3 regions of the Roseateles cavernae genome follow, and region 2 is predicted to be linked to each of the others. Evidence: predicted binding sites of a transcription regulator. Region 2 holds the regulator's gene; each other region holds the start of a gene.
The links. The regulator FNR, encoded in region 2, switches genes on or off when oxygen is low (the NO sensors DNR and NnrR bind a similar motif). The targets are predictions, from matches to a motif close to TTGATNNNNATCAA.

Region 1 (7,102 bases), on a different contig from region 2:
TGATGATCGTGCCCTGTCTGGGCTACGGCCCCTGTGGCCTGCGCCTGGGCTATGGCGGCGGCTTCATGGACCGCACCCTGGCCGGCCTGACGCCGCGCCCCGCCACTGCCGGTGTCGGCTATGCCCATGGCTTCCTGCCGCTGCTGAAGGCCGAGCCGACCGATATGCCGGTCGACGCGATGCTGACCGAGGAGGGCGTGGTCTGGGATGTGAACGGCTGATCGACAGACAATCCGCAGATGAACTCCTACGCCCGACACCTGTCCCGCCTGCAAGCCCAGGCCGAGAGCGCGCTGGCCCGCAGCGGCTTTGACGCGCTGCTGATCGCCGCCGGCATCGAGAAGTACGCCTTCCTCGACGACCGGCCCTATCTGTTCCAGCCCAATCCGCATTTCAAGCACTGGCTGCCGCTGACCGCGCATCCGCACAGCTGGCTGCTGGTGCGCCCGGGCCACAAGCCGCGCCTGGTGTATTACCAGCCCGATGATTTCTGGCATGTGCCGCCGGCCGACCCCAGCGGCGAATGGTTACCCCATGTCGAGCTGTGCGTGATCGGCCGGCCTGAAGACGCGCTGGCGCATCTGCGCGTGCCGGGCCGGCTGGCCATCGTCGGCGAGGCCGATGCGGCGCTCGACGGTCTGGTGCCCAACAATCCGGCGGCGCTGCTGAACATCCTGCACTGGCAGCGTGCGGTGAAGAGCGGTTACGAGCTGGAACAGATGCGCGCCGCCTCGCGCCGTGCGGTGCCGGCCCATCGGGCCGCCAAGGCCGCCTTCGAGGCCGGCGCCTCGGAGCTGGACATCCACCGCGCCTATCTGGCGGCCAGCGGCCATACCGATCGCGACCTGCCCTACAGCAATATCGTCGCGCTCAACGAGCACGGCGCGGTGCTGCATTACCAGTATCAAGACCCGACCCCGCCGGCCCAGTCACGCTCGCTGCTGATCGATGCCGGCGCCCAGGTCAATGGCTATGCCTCGGACATCACGCGCACCTGGAGCGGCCGCGACGAGCGCTTCGATGCCTTGCTGGCGGCGATGGAGGCGGCCGAGCTGGCCCTGGTCGACGAGGTGCGTGCCGGCGTCGACTACCGCGACATCCATCTGAGCACGCACCGCCGCATCGCCGCCATCCTGGCCGAGCAGGGCATCGTCCGCATGAGTGCCGAGGCCCTGGTCGAGCAGCGCGTCACCAGCACCTTCTTCCCGCACGGCATCGGCCATCTGCTGGGCCTGCAGGTGCACGACATCGGCGGCTTCATGGCCGACGACAGCGGCGCGCTCGCGCCCAAGCCCGAGGGCCATCCCTATCTGCGCCTGACGCGCCGGCTCGAGCCCGGCATGGTGGTGACGATAGAGCCGGGGCTCTACTTCATCCCCACCCTGCTGAACAAGCTGCGCGCCACGCCGGCCGGCAGCGCGGTCAACTGGGGCCTGGTCGAGCACCTGGCCCGCTTCGGCGGCGTTCGCATCGAGGACGATGTGGTCTGCCGCAGCGACGGCGCGCCGGAGAACCTGACGCGGGATGCGTTTGCGGCGCTGGGGTGATGGCGGGTGGGGCGCGGCCCGGCCGGGGGGGCGACTGTAAGAGTTTAGGTTTGTCCGACACCCGCCCTCACGGTGGTGTCGTTCGCGACGCTGCGCTGACACCGGGCAGGTGTCCGACAGACCTAAACTGATCCGATCTCTTTTCCAAGAATCTGGTCCTGTATTTCTTGTGCCATAGAGCGCACAGTGGCAGCTCGTGAGAAAGCGCGCTACTGGCATATCGAAATCATGGAATGGGTCCCTGCGGTCTTCATTGCGTTCAAGGTCGGCGTGCTGGGCATTGGCATGTTCTACGCCGTCAAATGGCACTACGACCAAGGACAGAAGAAGGGGACGGAGACGCAGCGCGCGGTACTTCGCACGAGCCTGAAGCTCGCCGCATTGTTCGTGGTGCTAGTCGTCGTCCTGTTGCTCGTCACCTTCAGCGTTGGCACAAGGCTTGGCTTGGACTTGAACTTTCCATGATTGCAAAGGCTGTCATCGCGGCGCACGCGCTCGCAGCTCAGGAGGCCACCGGTGCGGCCGCAGGAGTCCCAGGCTCCCGCATGAATGCTCGCCCCATGCCGCTGCGTTTGCCAGCCAGCATGATGTGGTCGGCTAGCTGAATAAGCTCATGAGGGCTCACCTCATCGTCCGGCGCGGACAAAGCAACGCCTGCGGTCACGCCCAACGTGATCACAAGTCCTGACGTCAGCGTAACCGGCTCGCTCACCGATGCGATGCCGCGATTAACAGCCGCCTTCCACTCCCCGTCTACTACGTCAACCTGCACCAACACAAGCTCGTCGCCGTGAGTTGGCGCCCGCCAAGGCATGCAGCTAGCGGAGAATCACGGTCTGGACCGCCCCCGATGGGCGAGACAGTCTCTCCCTCTCTACGGCTGCTGCCGTCAGACTGCTCATGACCGACGCCCCTATTCAATACACGACCTTGCCGTCCTGGCCCAAGGCTTACCCGGCCAGCGGCGCCAGCGCCACGCTGAAATTCCTCAACGAGGATTTCATCGTGACCGAACTGCCGCTGCAGCTGCCCTCCGGTGCGGGCGAACACCTCTGGCTGGACATCGAAAAGAACGGTGCCAACACCGCCTTCGTCGCTAAAGCGCTGGCCGAGGCCGCCGGTGTGCAGGAATGGGATGTGGGCTATGCCGGCCTCAAGGATCGCTACGCCATCACCCGTCAGTGGTTCAGCATCTATCTGCCGAATGGGAAGGGGAAAGGCGAGACGCCCGACCTGACCCTGCTTCAGCACCCGGAATTCAAGGTGCTGAGTCAGAGCCGGCACGTGAAGAAGCTGCGCCCCGGTGATCTGCAGGGCAACCGGTTCCGCATCGTGCTGCGTGAGGTGAGCGGCGACCCCAATGCCATTCAGGCCATCGAGGCCAATCTTCAGGCCGCTGCGGCGCGTGGCGTGCCCAACTACTTCGGCGCTCAGCGTTTCGGCCATGACGGCGGCAACATCGAGCAGGGCCGAGCCATGCTGGCGCGCGAGATCCGTGTGCGCAACCCGAAGAAGAAGGGTCTCTACCTCTCGGCGCTGCGCTCCTTCGTTTTCAATGAGGTGCTGGCGCTGCGCATCCAGCAGGGGCTCTGGGGCCAGACCTTGCCTGGTGATGTGATGGACGAGGCGGGACTGCCCACCGGACCGCTCTGGGGACGGGGCCGCGTGATCACCACCGATCAGGCGCAGGCCCTGGAAATGGGCGTGGCCGAACGTCACGCCGGCTTGTGCAACGGCATGGAGCACGCCGGTCTGGACCAGGAGCGCCGCGCCCTGGTGGCCAGGCCGGTGGACCTGTCATGGGAATGGCCGCAAGCCGATCAACTGCTGCTCACGTTCTCTTTGCCCGCCGGGACTTACGCCACGTCCGTGCTGAACGAAATCCTCCACACCACGGAGCCTGAGCGGCACACCGAGCCTGCGGCTGTCGAATGACGGGGCCCTCACGGGGTTCGGCCGCTCATACCTTGGCGAGGAAGGCCGCCGCATCACCCGCTTCACACTTCCAGTCTGCGAAGACCCCGACCAGATTGCATTCCACGCAGCGGCAAGCGATGTAGTACCAGCGCACGTCATGCGTGCCCTCGTAGACGGAGACGCCTGACATCAGCTCGAACACCTCGTTCTCGCACACGCACTCGTGCGCCTCGGGCGCGGCTTCTTCAACGTAGTCCGCGCTGTCGCCCATCAGGTGTTCCTGCCCGCAGTCGGTGCAGGTGCGGATGGCCACGCCGGCTTCCTCATCGGTCTGCAGCGCGAAGGTCCGGCACCCGCAATCGCATTTGGACGCGGCAAACCGGACGGCCTCATGGCGATTCGCAATGCTGTAGCTGCGCAGCTCGGCTTGGGTGTCGCCGGACGTCGTCCCGTACCAGAACTCGCCCTTCTTCGTCAGTGCCATTGATGCTGCTCCATTCTTCAAGGTGGGCTTCCCGGCAGGCCTGAGGCCAGGCTCGCCCCGATCATGCGGATTTTGCCTGGAGGCCCGGCGAATCGTCGTCAAGGGCCCCGCCACGGGTGGCGGCCGTCCGAAACTGACATGGGCTGAAGCGGGGGGCCTAGCTGAAGGTCGGCAGAAGAACCCGCACGCGTTAGGCGCTTTCCGCTGCAAAACCGCCCCGCAGCTCTGCAGCGACGGTGCACTCACCGATGGCGCAGCGCCGCGATCAGCCCGTCGCAGGCTGCTTCCACCAGATCCAGCACCTCCTCGAACCCTGCATCGCCACCGTAGTAGGGGTCGGGCACATGAGGGCTGCCGGCGTGCGGAGCGTAATCCATCAGCAGCTTCAGCCGGTACCGCTGCGCCGGCGGGCACAGACGCTCGGCGAGGCTGAGGTTGTCGCCGTCCATCGCCAGCACGAGGTCGAAGTGCTCGAAGTCTGCCGCGACGAGTTGGCGGGCACGCAGCGCGCCCAGCTCATAGCCGCGTCGCTCGGCATGCTGCTGGCTGCGCGGGTCGGGCGGCGCGCCGATGTGATAGCCATGGGTGCCGGCGGAGTCCACCTCGATGTCCAGCCTTGCTGCCGCCAGCTTGGCGCGCATCACGCCCTCGGCGGTGGGGCTGCGGCAGATATTGCCCATGCAGAAGAAGAGGATGCGGTGAACGGACATCGGCAGGCCCCAGAAATGAAGTCTCAGGGCGCCGATTGTCCGTGGCTCAGCCGTGCGGCCGAGCCGCACGGCTTTTCTTCGGGGTGGGGGGCTTAGAAGCGCCAGCCCAGACCCACGCCGACCAGCAGCGGGTCGACCTTGAACTTGCCGGCCGACTGGCCGTGCGAGTAGACGGTGGTGTCGATCTGCACCTTCTTGACGTCGACGTTCAGGTAGAGGTTCTTGGCCAGCTCGATATCGGCGCCGACCTGCAGCGACAGGCCGTAGCTGTTCTTCTTGATGCTGGGGGCCAGCGCGTTGACCACGGACGGCGCGAAGTTGACGCTGGAGAAGCGGGTGTAGTTCAGGCCGGCGCCGATATAGGGGCGGAAGCTCGCGGTGGGTGCGAAGTGGTACTGCAGGCTCAGGGTCGGCGGCAGATGCTTGAGCGAGCCGATCTTGGCGCCGCCGGCCTTCAGGTCGTGCTTTTGCGGATAGGTCAGGACCAGCTCGGCTGCGATGTTCGGCGTGAAGAAATAGCTGATGTCGACTTCAGGAATGGTCTTGTTATTGATCGCCAGGCCCAGACCGGTGCTGTCCTTGTTGGCCGCGTCGAGATGCACGGCACGCACGCGCACCAGCCAGGGCTCTTGCACGGCCTGGGCCTGGGCGGTGCCGGCCAGGCTGAGAGCGGCGAGGGTGGCGAGGACGAACTTCTTGGACGACATGGCAATAACTCCTTGTTGATGGGACCTGCGTGGTCCCGATGAAGCTATTGGAGGCGCGCGGCACGGCTTACCACTTGATCTGACGCAAGCGAAAAAAAGCCCTCGCGAGGAGGGCCGGTGGAGTTTGCGCTGGCTCAAGCTTGTCAGCCGAGTCTGAGGCGTTTGCACAACTCCAGGGTCAGTGCCGACTGGTTCAGCGTATAGAAGTGGATGGCCGGCACGCCGCCGGCAATCAGGCGCTCGCAGACCCGCGTCATCACGTCCAGGCCGAAGGCGCGGATCGAGGCCGCGTCGTCCATATAGCCTTCCATCTTCAGCGCCACCCAGCGCGGGATCTCGATGCCGTCGCGCTGGGCGAACTGGGCGATACGGGCGTAGTTGTGGAAGGGCATGATGCCCGGGATGATGGGTGCGTCCACACCCAGGGCCCGCACCTCGTCCACGAAGTTGAAATAGGCGTCGGGGTTGAAGAAGAACTGCGTGATCGCGGCGCTGGCGCCGGCGCGCATCTTGTCGGCGAAGTGCTGCAGATCGCGCGCCGCGTAGCGCTGCTGCGGGTGGTACTCGGGATAGGCCGCGACCTCGATCTTCCAGTCCGGGCCCTGGGTCTCGCGGATGAAGCGCACCAGCTCGGCCGCATAACGGAACTCGCCGGCCGTGGCCGTGCCGCTGGGCAGGTCGCCGCGCAGCGCGACCACGCGGCGGATGTTCTGGGCCCGGTAGGTGGCCAGGATCTCGGCGATGTTCTCGCGCGTCGAGCCGACACAGCTCAGATGCGGCGCGGCCTCATGACCCATGGCCGCGATGTCCATCACGGTGGCCAGGGTCTTGTCGCGGGTGGAGCCGCCGGCACCATAGGTGACGCTGAAGTACTGCGGCTGCAGGACGCTCAAGTCCTGCACCACGGTCTTCAGCTTCTCGGCGCCCACCGGCGTGTTGGGCGGGAAGAATTCGAAACTGACAGCGGTCGTCATGGTTGTTGTGCCCACAAGAAGAACTCTTTATTGCCATCACCCCCGGTGATGGCGCTCTCGAAATAGCCGCGCACCTGCCAGCCCAGCGCCGCTGCGGCCTCGCGTGCCCGGATCTCCAGCAGCGGGTACTGGGCCGCATCGCGCACCAGGCCGCCGCGGCCCAGGGCCTTGGGCCCCAGCTCGAACTGCGGCTTGATCAGCAGCAAGACCTGGCCCCCCGGCGCCAGCCAGGGCGCCAGGCGCGGCAGCTCGCCCAGCATCGAGATGAAGCTCAGGTCGCCGACGATCAGCGCAAAGCGCTGCGCCGGCTGGTACTGCCGCACATGCATGCCCTCGATGGCCTGCACCCGCGGGTCGCCCGCCAGGCCGGCATGCAGCTGGCCATGGCCGACATCGATGCCGATCACCTGAGCGGCGCCGCTTTTCAGCAGACAGTCGGTGAAGCCGCCGGTGCTCTGGCCGATGTCCAGCACGGTCAGCCCGCCGAGGGCCAGCCCGCTGGCCTTCAGCGCGCCTTCGAGCTTGAGCCCGCCGCGCGAGACGTAGCGCAGCTCCGCGTCATCGGTGATGCGGAACTGCGCCGTCTCGGGGATGTCCTCGCCGGCCTTGCGGACGGCGACCCAGCCCTTGCCGGAGGCCCACTCGGCCGCGCCGTTCTCGATCAGCCGCTGGGCGGCCGAGCGCGTCGGCGCCAGGCCTTGGGCGACGAGCAACTGATCCGCGCGCATCGGCTCTCAGTAGCGGTAGGTGTCGGGCTTGAACG
Region 2 (7,102 bases):
GCCGGACTGGGCGCAGAGCGTGGGCATGGTGTTCTCGCTGGTGCTGCTGGCGCCCAGCTGGGGCGGCATGATCAACGGCATCATGACGCTGAGCGGTGCCTGGCACAAGCTGCGCGACGACCCGATCCTGAAGTTCCTGATCGTCTCGCTGAGCTTTTACGGCATGTCGACCTTCGAGGGTCCGATGATGTCGATCAAGACGGTCAATGCGCTGTCCCACTACACCGACTGGACCGTCGGCCATGTGCACAGCGGCGCCTTGGGCTGGGTCGGTCTGATCTCGATGGGCTCGCTGTACCACCTGATCCCGCGCATGTATGGCCGCACCGAGATGTTCAGCAAGCGCGCGATCGAGCTGCACTTCTGGGTCGCGACCCTGGGCATCGTGCTCTATATCGCCGCGATGTGGATCGCCGGCGTGATGCAGGGCCTGATGTGGCGCGCGGTCAATCCGGACGGCACCCTGGTCTACACCTTTGTCGAGAGCGTCAAGGCCACCTATCCCTTCTATGTGATCCGTCTGCTGGGCGGCCTGCTGTACCTGGGCGGCATGCTGATCATGGCCTGGAATGTGGTGATGACGATGCGTGCCGGACGACCCGAGCCGGTTCGCATCCCCGCCGTGGTGGCGCATGCCTGAGGGAGCAAACACAATGGCTGACAACAACAAACCCGTCGCCGGTCACGAGAAGATCGAGACCAACAACTTCCTGATGATCGTGCTGGTGCTGCTGACCGTGCTGGTCGGTGGCGTCGTCGAGATCGTGCCGCTGTTCTTCCAGCGCTCGACCACCGAGGCCGCACCGGGACTCAAGCCCTATACCGCGCTGCAGCTGGCCGGCCGCGACATCTATGTGCGCGAGGGCTGCTACAACTGCCACTCGCAGATGATCCGGCCCTTCCGTGCCGAGACGCTGCGCTACGGCCACTACTCGACCGCCGGCGAGTTCGTCTACGACCGGCCGTTCCAGTGGGGCAGCAAGCGCACCGGGCCGGACCTGCACCGCGTGGGTGGCAAATACAACGACGAGTGGCACCGCATCCACCTGATCAATCCGCGCGATCTGGTGCCCGAGTCGAACATGCCGGCCTACCCCTGGCTGGCCACCGCGACGGTCGATCCGGCCGAGATGCCGGGCAAGCTGAAGGCGCTGCGCCTGCTCGGCGCACCGTACAGCGATGCCGAGATTGCCGGCGCGGCCGAGGCCGTCAAGGGCCGCACCGAGATGGACGCCGTGATCGCCTATCTGCAGGTGCTGGGCACCGCCGTCAAGTAAAGGAGAAGGCGCATGGATATCAACACCCTGAGAAGCGCGGTGACCCTGCTGCTGCTGCTGATGTTCCTGGCCATCGTGGCCTGGGTCTACAGCCGAAAGCGCGACCAGCGCACCTTTGACGAGATCGCCGAGCTGCCGCTGCAAGGCGAGATGGGAGAGCCCAATGACAAGTGATTTCTTCTCCAACGGCTGGTCTATCTTCGTGGCCGCGAGCACGATCGCGGGCCTGCTGCTGTGCCTGTTCCTGCTGATCGTCGCCAGCCGCCGCAAGGTGATGGCCAATGACAACAGCACCGGCCATGTCTGGGACGAGGACCTGAAGGAGCTCAACAACCCGCTGCCGCGCTGGTGGATGGGCTTGTTCGTGCTGACCGTGCTGTTCTCCGGCATCTATCTGGCCCTCTACCCGGGCCTGGGCAGTGCGGCCGGCACCTTGAAGTGGAGCAGCACCGGCCAGTACGAGGCCGAGCAGGCCAAGGCGCGCAGCGCGCTGGCGGCGGTCTACGCCCCGTTCAACGCGATGCCGGTCGAGGAACTGGCCAAGAACGGCCAGGCCATGGGCATCGGCGAGCGCCTGTTCGCCAACAACTGCGCCGGCTGCCATGGCTCCGACGCGAAGGGCAGCAAGGGCTTCCCGAACCTGGCCGATGGCGACTGGCTGTATGGTGACAAGCACGAGACCCTGATCGAGACCATCAGCAAGGGCCGCAACGGCGTGATGCCGCCGATGGCGGCGGCGCTGGGCAAGCCCGAGGACGTGCGCAATGTGGCCAACTATGTGCTGAGCCTGTCGGGCAGCGCGCACAACTCGATCGCGGCCCAGCTGGGGCGCAGCAAGTTCGGCGCCTGCGCGGCCTGCCACGGCATGGACGGCAAGGGCAACCAGGCCCTCGGTGCCCCCAATCTGACCGACAAGATCTGGCTGCACGGCTGGGGTGAGGACGCCATCGTCGCCATCATCAACAACGGCAAGAACAATATGATGCCGGCCCATGGCGAGCGGCTCAGCCCCGAGCAGGTCCGCGTGCTGGCCGCCTATGTCTGGGGCCTGTCGCGGTCCTCGGCGGCCGTGGCAGTCAAGTAAGCAGCGGCACAAGCCCCGATGGACAGCCCCCCGCGCAAGGTCATTCCTCTGGTGGCGGCCGACGATGCCGCCACCGAGATGGTGTCGCTCTACCAGGCCCAGCAGAAGATCTACTCGCGTGCCGTCAGCGGCTGGTTCGCGACCTGGCGCTGGGTGCTGGTGTGGGCGACGCAGCTGCTGTTCTACGGCCTGCCCTGGCTGGACTGGGGCAGCCGCCAGGCGGTGCTGTTCGACCTGGAGACGCGGCGCTTCTACATCCTCGGCCTGGTGCTCTACCCGCAGGACTTCATCTACCTGACCGGGCTGCTGCTGATCTCGGCCTATGCGCTGTTCCTGTTCACCGCGGTGGCGGGGCGGCTGTGGTGCGGTTTCGCCTGCCCGCAGACGGTCTATACCGAGATCTTCATGTGGGTGGAGCAGAAGTTCGAGGGCGACCGCGCCAAGCGCATCAAGCTCGACGCCGCGCCCTGGGGCCCCGAGAAACTGCTGCGCAAGGGCGGCAAGCAGGCGGCCTGGATCGCCATCGGGCTGTGGACCGGCTTCACCTTTGTCGGCTACTTCACGCCGATCAAGGTGTTGAGCCAGGAGGTCATGAGCCTGGGCCTGGGCCCCTGGGAATGGTTCTGGATCCTGTTCTACGGCTTTGCGACCTACGGCAATGCCGGCTATATGCGCGAGCAGGTCTGCAAATACATGTGTCCTTATGCGCGCTTCCAGAGCGCGATGTTCGACAAGGACACGCTGATCATCAGCTACGACGCCGAGCGCGGCGAGCCGCGCGGCTCGCGCAGCAAGAAGGCCGATCCGACCGCGCTGGGCCTGGGCTCGTGCATCGACTGCACCCTGTGCGTGCAGGTCTGCCCGACCGGCATCGACATCCGCAAGGGCCTGCAGTACGAATGCATAGGCTGCGCCGCCTGCATCGATGTCTGCGACAGCGTGATGGACAAGATGAACTATCCGCGCGGCCTGATCCGCTACGACACCGAGAACGGCCTGTCCCAGCATCTGAGCCGCGGCGAAAGGCTGCTGCGCATCTTCCGGCCGCGGGTGTTGATCTATGGCGCGGTGCTGCTGCTGATCACCGCCGGCCTGTTCGCCAGCCTGGCGCTGCGCGCGCCCTTCAAGGTCGATGTGGTGCGTGATCGCGGCGCGCTGGCGCGCCTGGTCGACGACGGCTTCATCGAGAACGTCTACCGGCTGCAGATCATGAACACCACCGAGGCCGTGCAGCACTACCGCATCGCGGCCGAGGGCCTGCCCGGGCTGGCCACCGCGCAGCCGGTGCGGCTGGAGGTCGGGCCGGCCGAGGCCCGCTGGGTCTCGGTGGCCTTGCGGGTGCCGCCGCAGAGCGCGGCCCAGGCCGGCAGCGGCGCCCATGAGATCCGTTTCGCGATCGAGCGCGAGGCCGGGACGGACGAGCAGTCCGCCTACGCCTTGAGCGAGAAGTCAACCTTTGTCGTGCCGCGCTGAGCGTGGCGGCGTCCCGCAGGAGCAAATATGAGTGAACCGCAAGCAAGCAGCGCGCCGAACCGACCCTGGTGGCGCGAATCGATGATGTGGCTGGTGATCGGCGGCCCCAGCGTGGTGGTGGTCGCCTCCTTTGTGACGCTGGCGCTGGCGATCACCCACCCGGACCCGGTGATCGAGGTGGTGCCGGCCCAGGCCAGCGCCGGCAGCGATGCGGCGCCGAGTTCGGCGCAGACCCCGGCGATGAAGGCCCGCAACCATGCGGCCACCGGGGGACGCTGATGGACGAGCCATCACGGCGCTCGCGCCTGGTCATGGCCATTCTGTGGCCCTCGTTCCTGATGGCGGGGGTGCTGGAGGTGCTGGTCTTCAGCCTGCTTGATCCGGCCGCGCTGGCCGAGGCCAGCGCACTGTCCAGCACCAGCATCTACACGCTGGGCTTTCTGGGCTTCTGGATCGTGACCGGGCTGAGCTCGGCGTTGAGCCTGTGGCTGGCCGGCTTGCCGCCGGCTTCTTCGCGCTGAATCAGCAGTTGCTGCTGTTCACCAGGCGCTGCAGGCCGGCCTGGTCGAGGATCTGGATCTGGCGCTGCTTGACGTCCAGCAGGCCCTCTTCCTGGAACTTGGAGAAGGTGCGCGACACGGTCTCCAGCTTCAGGCCCAGATAGCTGCCGATTTCCTCGCGCGTCATGCGCAGCACCAGGCTGGAGGCCGAGAAGCCGCGCGCCTGCAGGCGCTGGGTCAGGTTCAGCAGAAAGGCGGCCAGGCGCTCCTCGGCCCGCATGCTGCCCAGCAGCAGCATCACGCCATGGTCGCGCACGATCTCGCGGCTCATGATCTTGTGGAACTGGTGCTGCAGATCGGTGAATTCGCGCGACAGCTCCTCGAGCTGCTCATAGGGGATCACGCAGACCTGGGAGTCTTCCAGCGCCACCGCATCGCAGCTGTGGCGGTCATTGCTGATGCCGTCCAGCCCCAGCAGCTCGCCGGCCATCTGGAAGCCGGTGACCTGGTCGCGGCCGTCCTCGGACGACACGCAGGTCTTGAAGAAGCCGGTGCGCACCGCATAGAGCGACTGGAAGGCATCGCCGGTGCGGAACAAGGTGTCGCCGCGCGCGACCTGACGGCGCGTCGCCACCAGGCTGTCGAGCTGCTCCAGATCGGGCTTGGACAGGCCCACCGGCAGGCACAGCTCGCGCAGATTGCAGCTGGAGCAGGCGACCTTGAAGGGCTCGATCTTGATGGCGGGTGCGGTGCTCATGCCGCGCATTATGGTCTGTCCGGGGCCGCCGCCTTCCGTGCCAGTGTCCGGCTTGGGCGAAGAGTGGAGGGGTGTCAGCATGATGTTCCTCAAGGTTGCCGTGATTGTTGTCGGGGCCATACGCAGCAAGCTTGATGCAGGTCAATTGCCCGCCAGCTAGGCTTGGCACAGTGGCGGACATGCCAAACAGCACCACCGCCACAGCTCTCGGAATCAGCGAAGAACTGCTGCGTCGCTACGACGTGGCCGGCCCGCGCTACACCTCCTACCCGACCGCCGACCGTTTCGTCGAGGCCTTCACGGTGGCCCAGTACGAACAGGCGTTGGCCCAGCGCGCCAGCGGCTCGCTGGTCGGCGGCGGCACGCCGCTGTCGGTCTATGTGCATGTGCCGTTCTGCGAATCGGTCTGCTACTACTGCGCCTGCAACAAGGTCATCACCCGCCACCATGAGCGCGCCGGCGAGTATCTGCAGGCCCTGAACACCGAGATGGACCTGACACTGGCCCATCTGGGCCGTGCACAGACCGTGTCGCAGCTGCATCTGGGGGGCGGCTCGCCGACCTTTCTGAGCGATGCCGAGCTGAGCCAGCTGATGCTGGACCTGCGCAGCCGCTTCAAGCTGGCGGCCGGCGCCGAGATCTCGATCGAAGTCGACCCGCGCACCGTCACCGAGCAGCGCCTGACGCATCTGCGCAGCCTGGGCTTCAACCGGCTGAGCTTCGGCGTGCAGGACTTCGATGCCGAGGTGCAGAAGGCGGTGCACCGCATCCAGAGCTTTGACAGCGTGGCCAGCCTGATGAGCCAGGCCCGCGCGCTGGGCTTCGAGTCGACCAATGTCGACCTGATCTACGGCCTGCCGCTGCAGACCCCCGAGTCTTTTGCCCGCACCGTCGCCCAGGTCGCGGCGCTGCGGCCCGACCGCATCGCGCTCTACGGCTATGCCCATCTGCCGCAGCGCTTCAAGCCGCAGCGCCGCATCGACATCACCCAGTTGCCGCCGGCCGCCGACAAGCTGCACATGCTCTCGGGGGCGATCAGCGGTTTCATTGCCCAGGGCTACAGCTATATCGGCATGGATCATTTCGCCTTGCCGACCGACTCGCTGGCGGTGGCCAAGCGCCAGGGGCGCCTGCACCGCAATTTCCAGGGCTACAGCACCCAGGCCGACTGCGACCTGATCGGGCTGGGCGTCTCGGCCATCGGCCGGGTCGGTGCCACCTACAGCCAGAACGCCAAGACCTTGCCCGAGTACTACGACGCGCTGCGCCAGGGCCAGTTGCCGGTGGTGCGCGGCCTGGCGCTGACGCGCGACGACCTGCTGCGCCGCGCGATGATCATGGCGCTGATGTGCCAGGGCCGGGTCGAATTCGAGTCGATCGAGCTGGCCCATCTGATCAAGGTGGGCGAGTACTTCCGGCCCGAGCTGGAGCGGCTGGCTCCGCTGCAGCAGGCCGGCATGGTCACGATCACGCCGGACGCGATCGAGGTGACGGCGCTGGGCTGGTACTTCGTGCGGGCCGTCGCGATGGTGTTCGACCGTTATCTGCAGGCCGATCGCACAAGAGAGCGCTTTTCTAAGATCATCTGAGCATGGATGCAGCTCTTGCCGGCTCGGCCCTGCTGATGGGCCTGGCCGGTTCCCCCCATTGCCTGGCGATGTGCGGCGCGGCCTGCGCCGGCCTGAGCGGCGGCGCGCCGCGCGCGATGGCCTCGTTCCAGCTCGGGCGCTGGCTCAGCTACGCCGCCGGCGGTGCGCTGGCGGCCGCCAGCGTCGGCTGGGCCGCGCAGCTGGGCCAGGCCACCGCGGTGCTGCGGCCGCTGTGGCTGATGGTGCATATGGCGGCGCTGGGCCTGGGGCTTTATCTGCTGTGGCGCGGGCGCCAGCCGGCCTGGCTGGAGAACCTCGGCCAGCGGGTCTCGCGCGAAACCAGCGTGTCGCTGGCGGGGCTGCGGCCCGGTCAGGCGGTGCTGGGAGGGGCCCGGCCCACCCGCGCGCTGCTGGGCGGCCTG
Region 3 (7,102 bases), on a different contig from region 2:
TGCAGCAGATTGTTGCGGCCGGCCTGGTGCTCGGGGGCCTGGCCGGCCTCGGCGGGCGGCGCGGGCCTGGCTTCAGTCTCGGTGGGGGACAAGCGTCGGTTCTCCAGCGGCATGGTGGCGCCACAGCAAGACGGCCGCGCCGGCCACCATGGCCGCCAGCGCGAACCAGGTCAGCGCGTAGACGAAGTGATTGTTGCTGAACTGCAGCACGGTCAGGCCGGGCCGGGGCCAGGCCATGGCGGCGGCGGGGTCGTCGGCACCGACATCGATGAAATAGGGCGCGACCGGGCCGTTCAGGCCCTGGGCGGCGGCAATGGCCGCCACATCGCGCGAGTACCAGCGGCCCGCGGCCGCGTCGTTGCGGCGCAGCAGGCTGCCGCCGGGCTCGCTCAGGCGCAGCAGGCCGGTGATCTGCTGCGGGCCGGGCGGCTGCGCGCGTCCGGCCGGATCGCGCTGCTCGGGCGGCACAAAGCCGCGATTGACCAGCAGCCAGAAGCCCGCTCCGGTGGCCTGCTCTGCATCGACCCACAGCGGCGTCAGCACCCAGTAGCCGCTGCCCAGCGCGGTGCTGGCCCAGACCTGGACCTCGCGGCCATGGTCGAAGCGGCCCTGCACCCGCAGGCGGCGGTATTCATGCTCGGCGCGGCTCAGCGAGGGCCAGGTCTTGCCATCGGGCGAGGGTGCGGCCACCGGCGCGGCGCTCAGGCGCTGCTCGACGCGCGCGATCAGGTCCTGCTTCCAGGCCAGGCGCTGCAGCTGCCAGACGCCCAGGGCCAGCAGGCCGGAAAACAACAAGGCCGCGAGCAGCAGCAGCGCCACGAGGGCGCCGCGCCGGCGCGGCCGAGAAGCGGATGCCGTCACGGATCAGGGCATGTTGCGCATATCGTGCATGGGCATCATGTTCTCGTTCAGGTGGAACATCACCCAGATCGAACCGGCCAGCATGATGACGACCAGCACGATGGTGAAGATCAGCGCCAGCATGGACCAGCCGCCCTCGACCTTGGCGTTCATGTGCAGGAAGTAGACCATGTGGACAACGATCTGCACGGCCGCGAAGCCCAGGATCACGAAGGCCGTCAGGCTCGAAGACGGCAGCACCTTGGCCATCACCAGCCAGAAGGGGATGGCCGTCAGCACCACCGACAGCAGGAAGCCAATCACATAGCCTTTGACGGTAGCGTGATAGGCGGCGCCGTCGTCGTGATGATCGTCGTGGTGGTGGTCGCCGTGTTGCTGACTCATGGCAGCACTCCCATCAGATAGACAAAGGTGAAGACGCCGATCCAGACCACGTCCAGGAAGTGCCAGAACATCGACAGGCACATCAGGCGGCGCTTGTTCTCGACCGTCAGGCCCAGCTTGTTGACCTGCACCATCAGCACGAGCAGCCAGATGATGCCGAAGGTGACGTGCAGGCCGTGGGTGCCGACCAGCGTGAAGAAGGCCGACAGGAAGGCGCTGCGCTGCGGCGTGGCACCCTGGGCGATCAGGTGATGGAACTCATAGAGCTCCAGGCCCAGAAAAGCCAGGCCGAACAGGCCGGTGATCGCCAGCCAGGTCAGCACGCCCCGCTTGCGGCCGTGCTGCATCGCGATCATCGCCAGGCCGTAGGTGATGGACGAGAACAGCAGCATCGCGGTATTGACCGCGACCAGCTGCAGATCGAACAGATCGGCGCCCGAGGGGCCGGCCGCATAGCTGCGACCCAGCACCGCGTAGACCGCGAACAGCACCGCGAAGATCAGGCAGTCGCTCATCAGATAGAGCCAGAAGCCCAGGAGCGTGCCTTGCTGCGGGTGGTGGTCGCCGCTGTCGTAGAACACCGGCGCGCTGCCGGCGGTGAGCGTGGGAGAGGTGTGCATGGTCAGGATCGCTCTCAGGCCAGGGCCGCCAGGGCCTTTGTGCGGGCGTCTTCGCTGCGCGTCACCGCATCGGCGGGGATGTAGAAGTCGCGCTTGTAGTTGAAGGTGTGGACGATGGAGGCGATCACGGTCAGCGCGAAACTGAGGCCGGCCACCAGCCACATATGCCAGACCATCGCGAAGCCGAACAGCGTGCACAGCGCCGCGATGACAAAGCCCGCCGCCGTGTTCTTGGGCATGTGGATGGACTTGAAGCCGGCGACGGGGCGCTGCGCGCCGCGCTGCTTCATATCGTGCCAGGCGTCGAGCTCATGCACGACCGGCGTGAAGGCGAAGTTGTAGTCCGGCGGCGGCGAGGCGGTCGACCACTCCAGCGTGCGGCCACCCCAGGGGTCGCCGGTGTGGTCGCGCAGCTGTTCGCGGCGCATATAGCTGACCACCAGCTGGATCAGGAAGGCCGCAATGCCCAGTGCGATCAGCACCGCACCGAAGGCCGCCACCTGGAACCAGATCTGCAGCGAGGGGTCGTCGAAATGGCTCATGCGGCGGGTCACACCCATCAGGCCCAGCACATACAGCGGCATGAAAGCCATCCAGAAGCCGATCAGCCAGAACCAGAACGAGGTCTTGCCCCAGAACGGGTCGAGCTTGTAGCCAAAGGCCTTGGGGAACCAGAAGCTGATGCCGGCGAACAGGCCGAACAGCACGCCGCCGATGATGACGTTGTGGAAGTGGGCGATCAGGAACAGACTGTTGTGCAGCACGAAGTCGGCCGGCGGCACCGCCAGCAGCACACCCGTCATGCCACCGATCACGAAGGTGATCATGAAGCCTATGGTCCACAGCATCGGCACCTCGAACTCGATGCGCCCGCGGTACATCGTGAACAGCCAGTTGAAGATCTTGGCCCCGGTCGGGATCGAGATGATCATCGTCGTGATGCCGAAGAAGCTGTTGACGCTGGCGCCCGAACCCATCGTGAAGAAGTGGTGCAGCCAGACCAGGTAGGACAGGATGGTGATCACCACCGTCGCATAGACCATCGAGGCATAGCCGAACAGCTTCTTGCGGCTGAAGGTCGAGACGATCTCCGAGAAGATGCCGAAGCAGGGCAGGATCAGGATGTAGACCTCGGGGTGACCCCAGATCCAGATCAGGTTCACATACATCATGGCGTTGCCGCCAAGATCGTTGGTGAAGAAGTTGGTGCCGACGTAGCGGTCCAGGCTCAAGAGCACCAGCACGGCCGTCAGCACCGGGAAGGCGGCGACGATCAGCACATTGGTGCACAGCGAGGTCCAGGTGAACACCGGCATCTTCATCATCGTCATGCCCGGCGCCCGCATCTTGATGATGGTGGCGATCAGGTTGATGCCCGACAGCGAGGTGCCGACCCCGGCGATCTGCAGGGCCCAGATGTAGTAGTCGACCCCGACGCCCGGGCTCTGCAGAATGCCCGACAGCGGCGGGTAGGCCAGCCAGCCGGTGCGCGCGAACTCGCCGATGAACAGCGAGATCATCATCAGCACCGCGCCGGCCGTGGTCATCCAGAAGCTGAAGTTGTTCAGGAAGGGGAAGGCCACATCGCGCGCACCGATCTGCAGCGGCACGAGGTAGTTCATGAAGCCGGTCACCAGCGGCATCGCGACGAAGAAGATCATGATCACGCCGTGCGCCGTGAAGATCTGGTCGTAGTGGTGCGGCGGCAGGAAGCCGGCGTTGTCGCCGAAGGCCATGGCCTGGTGCATGCGCATCAGCAGCGCGTCGGCGAAGCCGCGCAACAGCATCACGATGCCCAGCACCATATACATGATGCCTATCTTCTTGTGGTCGATGCTGGTGATCCAGTCGCGCCACAGCGGGCCCCAGACCCGGTACTTGGTCATCACGGCCAGCAGCGCCGTGCCGCCCAGCAGCACCATCGCGAAGGTGGCCCAGATGATGGGGTCATGGGGAATCGCATCCGGGCCGAGGCGGCCGAACAGGAGCGTGTTGAAATCTTGCATGGAGAGGGTCTCGCTCTGTATCCGGTTCGCGTCAGGGCTGGCTGCGCGCGAGGCTGAAGTCGCCGGCGTTCTCGGGCGTGCACAGCGCGGCCACATAGCGGCGCTCGGCAAGCTCGTCACCATTGCGCCAGGGCTTGCTCGACAGGCCGGCAATGCTGCCCTTGCCCAGGCCGCCGGCGGCGTCGATCGCCATCATCTGGGCCATGCACATCTTGCTGCCGTCGACGCAGCGGTTCAGGATCGCGTCATACAGGCCCGGAGCCACCGTCGCATAGCGGCGCACCGGCTCGCGCGCGCTGGGCTGCTCCAGCTGCAGATAGTCGGCGCGGGTCAAGGCCTGGCCCTCGGCCTTGTTCTTCTGCACCCACTGCTCGAAGCCAGCCTCGGACAGGCCGTGGAACTTGAAGCGCATGTGCGAGAAGCCATCGCCGCTGAAATTGGCCGAGAAGCCGTCGAACGCGCCGGGCTTGTTGATCACCGCATGCAGCATGGTCTGCATGCCGGGCATCGCATAGATCTGGCCGGCCAGCGCCGGGATGTAGAAGGAGTTCATCACCGTGGACGCGGTGATCTTGAACTGGATCGGCCGGTCCACCGGCGCGGCCAGCTCGTTGACCGTCGCGATGCCCTGCTCGGGGTAGAGGAACAGCCACTTCCAGTCCAGCGCCACGACCTCGACCACCAGCGGCGCCTGGCCCTGCGGCAGCGGCCGGCCTTCGGCGATGCGGTCCAGCGGCCGGTAGGGGTCGAGCTTGTGGGTGCTGATCCAGGTGATCGCGCCCAGCGCGATGATGATCAAGAGCGGCGCGCCCCAGATCACCAGCTCGAGCCGGGTCGAGTGGTCCCAGTCGGGGCTGTAGGTGGCGGACTTGTTGTTCTGGCGGTAGCGCCAGGCGAACAGCAGGGTCAGCGCGATCACCGGCACGATGATGATCAGCATCAGGATCGTCGAGGTGACGATCAGCTGCGCCTGCTGCTGGGCGATATCGCCCGAGGGTTTCATCACCACCATATTGCAGGCGCCCAGCGGCAGGGCCAGGGCCAGCAGGCCCAGTCGTGCTAAGGTGGTATCGACTAAAGGTTTTGGGGACATCGGGAATACCAGGCCGGCGGGAAAACGCTAGTTGCGCATCGGTCGGAAATGTATCTTGATTGACCCAAATCAACGATAGGACATTTTGTCCAAGGCAAGCGAGACATGGCCAGCAGTAACACCCTCACCCATCCCGGCATCCAGGGCACCCAGCCCGAGCACAGCCTGGCGCCCGGCGACATCGCCGTCGGCGTCGTGATCGGCCGGGCCTCCGAGTATTTCGACTTCTTTGTCTACGGCATCGCCTCGGTGCTGGTCTTCCCGGCGGTGTTCTTCCCCTTCGCCGACCGGCTGGAGGGCACGCTGTACGCCTTCGCGCTGTTCGCCTTTGCCTTCGTCGTGCGGCCGGTAGGCACGGTGGCCGGCATGGCCATCCAGCGCCGCTGGGGCCGCAGCGCCAAGCTGGCCTCGGCGCTGTTCCTGCTGGGCTGCTCGACCGCCGGCATGGCCCTGCTGCCCAGCTATCACAGCCTGGGCCTGGGCGCGATCGCGCTGCTGGCGCTGTTCCGCATCGGCCAGGGCCTGGCCCTGGGCGGCTCCTGGGACGGCCTGCCCTCGCTGCTGGCGCTGAACGCACCGGAAAACCGCCGCGGCTGGTATGCGATGCTGGGCCAGCTCGGCGCGCCGCTGGGCTTTCTGATCGCCTGCGGACTGTTTGCCTATCTCTGGGGCAGCATGTCCGAGCACGACTTCCTCGACTGGGGTTGGCGCTTCCCCTTCTTCGCCGCCTTCGCGATCAATGTGGTGGCGCTGTTCGCGCGGCTGCGCCTGGTGGTCACCCATGAGTACGAGCGCGAGCTCGATGCCAAGGAACTGGAGCCCTGCGATGTCGGCGAGTTGCTGCGCAGCCAGGGCAGCAATGTGCTGATCGGCGCCTTTGCCGCGCTGGCCAGCTATGCGCTGTTCCACATCGTCACGGTGTTCCCGCTGTCCTGGATCATGCTGTTCTCGGAGCGCCCGGTCGGCGAGGTGCTGGTCGTGCAGGTGGTCGGCGCCCTGCTGGCGGCTGGCGCGATGCCGCTGTCGGGCCTGCTGGCCGACCGCATCGGCCGGCGCCGCACCCTGGGCATGCTGGCGACGGCCATCGGCGTGTTCAGCCTGTTCGCGCCGCTGCTGCTGGACGGCGGCCAGGTGGGCCAGGACGCCTTCATCCTGCTCGGCTTCGTGCTGCTGGGCCTGAGCTACGGCCAGGCGGCCGGCGCGGTGACGGCCAACTTCCTGCCGCGCATGCGCTACACCGGCGCCGCGCTGACAGCCGATCTGGCCTGGCTGATCGGCGCCGCCTTCGCGCCGCTGGTGGCACTGGGCCTGTCGGCCCGCTTCGGCCTTGCTGCCGTCACGCTCTATCTGCTGTCGGGCGTGGCCTGCACGCTGCTGGCGCTGCGCGCCAACCGGCTGCGCAACGCCCGCGACTGACTCAGCCCCCGGCCGACGACGACTGGCGCGCCCGGCGCCAGCCCAGCAGGGTGAGGCCCAGGGCCAGCAGGGCCCAGCTCTGCGGCTCGGGCACCGGGGCCGTGTTGCCGAAGCCCTCGCCATAGTCAAAGCCGCTGCCCGAGCGCAGGTAGTAGGTGGCCGGGTCGAGCAGCGCGCCGCTGACACCGTCGTAGAGGCTCAGGCCCATGAAGCTGGCGGTATTGCCGTAGTCGGCACTGTAGCTGCAGCCGCCCGACGGCGCCGGCAGATGCGGGGGCAGCGCCGACAGCGTGAACAGGCATTGCGACCGCAGCGCCAGACGCCATTCCACATCGAACTGATAATTCCCGAACTGCGGCTTCGGGCCCAACCTCATGCTGAAACCGGTGGCGCTGACATCGAAGATGCCGCTGCTGGCCAGCGTGCTGCGCGTCTGGCCGCCGGCCAGCACGTCCTGGGTTGCCCAGGTACGCTCGGTGACCAGCAAGCCGTGAGGGCCGACAACCATCGCCAGCTCGGCCAGGATGTCCAGCCGGTTGCCATACTCTGTATTGGTCTCGATGCGCCCGCCGGCCCGGCCCCCGAAGTGATAGTCGATGCGCATCACCGTGTTCGCATTGAGCCCCGCGCCATCCAGGCTCAGCGTGTCCTCGAAGGAGGCCTGGCGCAGATTGCCGCCGATGCCGAACTGGCTGCCATCCGTCGCATAGGCCCGGCCCGCG

Region 1: the regulator FNR is predicted to act here: its motif matches at 5,440-5,453, upstream of ABGI63_RS21360 (OmpW/AlkL family protein).
Region 3: the regulator FNR is predicted to act here: its motif matches at 5,024-5,037, upstream of cyoA (ubiquinol oxidase subunit II).

Annotation. Positions count from the first base shown of each region.
Region 1 covers NZ_JBDPLH010000010.1:77,530-84,631, reverse strand. Annotated here, with positions in the region: gene ABGI63_RS21390 (5-formyltetrahydrofolate cyclo-ligase) at 1-221, shown strand, start outside; gene pepQ (Xaa-Pro dipeptidase) at 240-1,547, shown strand; gene ABGI63_RS21380 (hypothetical protein) at 1,734-2,012, shown strand; gene ABGI63_RS25915 (diguanylate cyclase domain-containing protein) at 2,050-2,361, opposite strand; gene truD (tRNA pseudouridine(13) synthase TruD) at 2,448-3,482, shown strand; gene ABGI63_RS21370 (hypothetical protein) at 3,508-3,948, opposite strand; gene ABGI63_RS21365 (low molecular weight protein-tyrosine-phosphatase) at 4,191-4,658, opposite strand; gene ABGI63_RS21360 (OmpW/AlkL family protein) at 4,751-5,365, opposite strand; gene metF (methylenetetrahydrofolate reductase [NAD(P)H]) at 5,509-6,339, opposite strand; gene ABGI63_RS21350 (TlyA family RNA methyltransferase) at 6,336-7,067, opposite strand; gene ahcY (adenosylhomocysteinase) at 7,074-7,102, opposite strand, start outside.
Region 2 covers NZ_JBDPLH010000012.1:48,460-55,561, forward strand. Annotated here, with positions in the region: gene ccoN (cytochrome-c oxidase, cbb3-type subunit I) at 1-640, shown strand, start outside; gene ccoO (cytochrome-c oxidase, cbb3-type subunit II) at 654-1,277, shown strand; gene ABGI63_RS23005 (cbb3-type cytochrome oxidase subunit 3) at 1,290-1,451, shown strand; gene ccoP (cytochrome-c oxidase, cbb3-type subunit III) at 1,441-2,361, shown strand; gene ccoG (cytochrome c oxidase accessory protein CcoG) at 2,380-3,834, shown strand; gene ABGI63_RS23020 (hypothetical protein) at 3,862-4,113, shown strand; gene ABGI63_RS23025 (hypothetical protein) at 4,113-4,355, shown strand; gene fnr (fumarate/nitrate reduction transcriptional regulator Fnr) at 4,357-5,091, opposite strand; gene hemN (oxygen-independent coproporphyrinogen III oxidase) at 5,271-6,680, shown strand; gene ABGI63_RS23040 (sulfite exporter TauE/SafE family protein) at 6,683-7,102, shown strand, end outside.
Region 3 covers NZ_JBDPLH010000002.1:145,428-152,529, reverse strand. Annotated here, with positions in the region: gene ABGI63_RS07535 (ATP-binding protein) at 1-113, opposite strand, end outside; gene ABGI63_RS07530 (SURF1 family protein) at 73-861, opposite strand; gene cyoD (cytochrome o ubiquinol oxidase subunit IV) at 865-1,245, opposite strand; gene cyoC (cytochrome o ubiquinol oxidase subunit III) at 1,242-1,865, opposite strand; gene cyoB (cytochrome o ubiquinol oxidase subunit I) at 1,880-3,871, opposite strand; gene cyoA (ubiquinol oxidase subunit II) at 3,903-4,964, opposite strand; gene ABGI63_RS07505 (MFS transporter) at 5,070-6,380, shown strand; gene ABGI63_RS07500 (PEP-CTERM sorting domain-containing protein) at 6,382-7,102, opposite strand, start outside.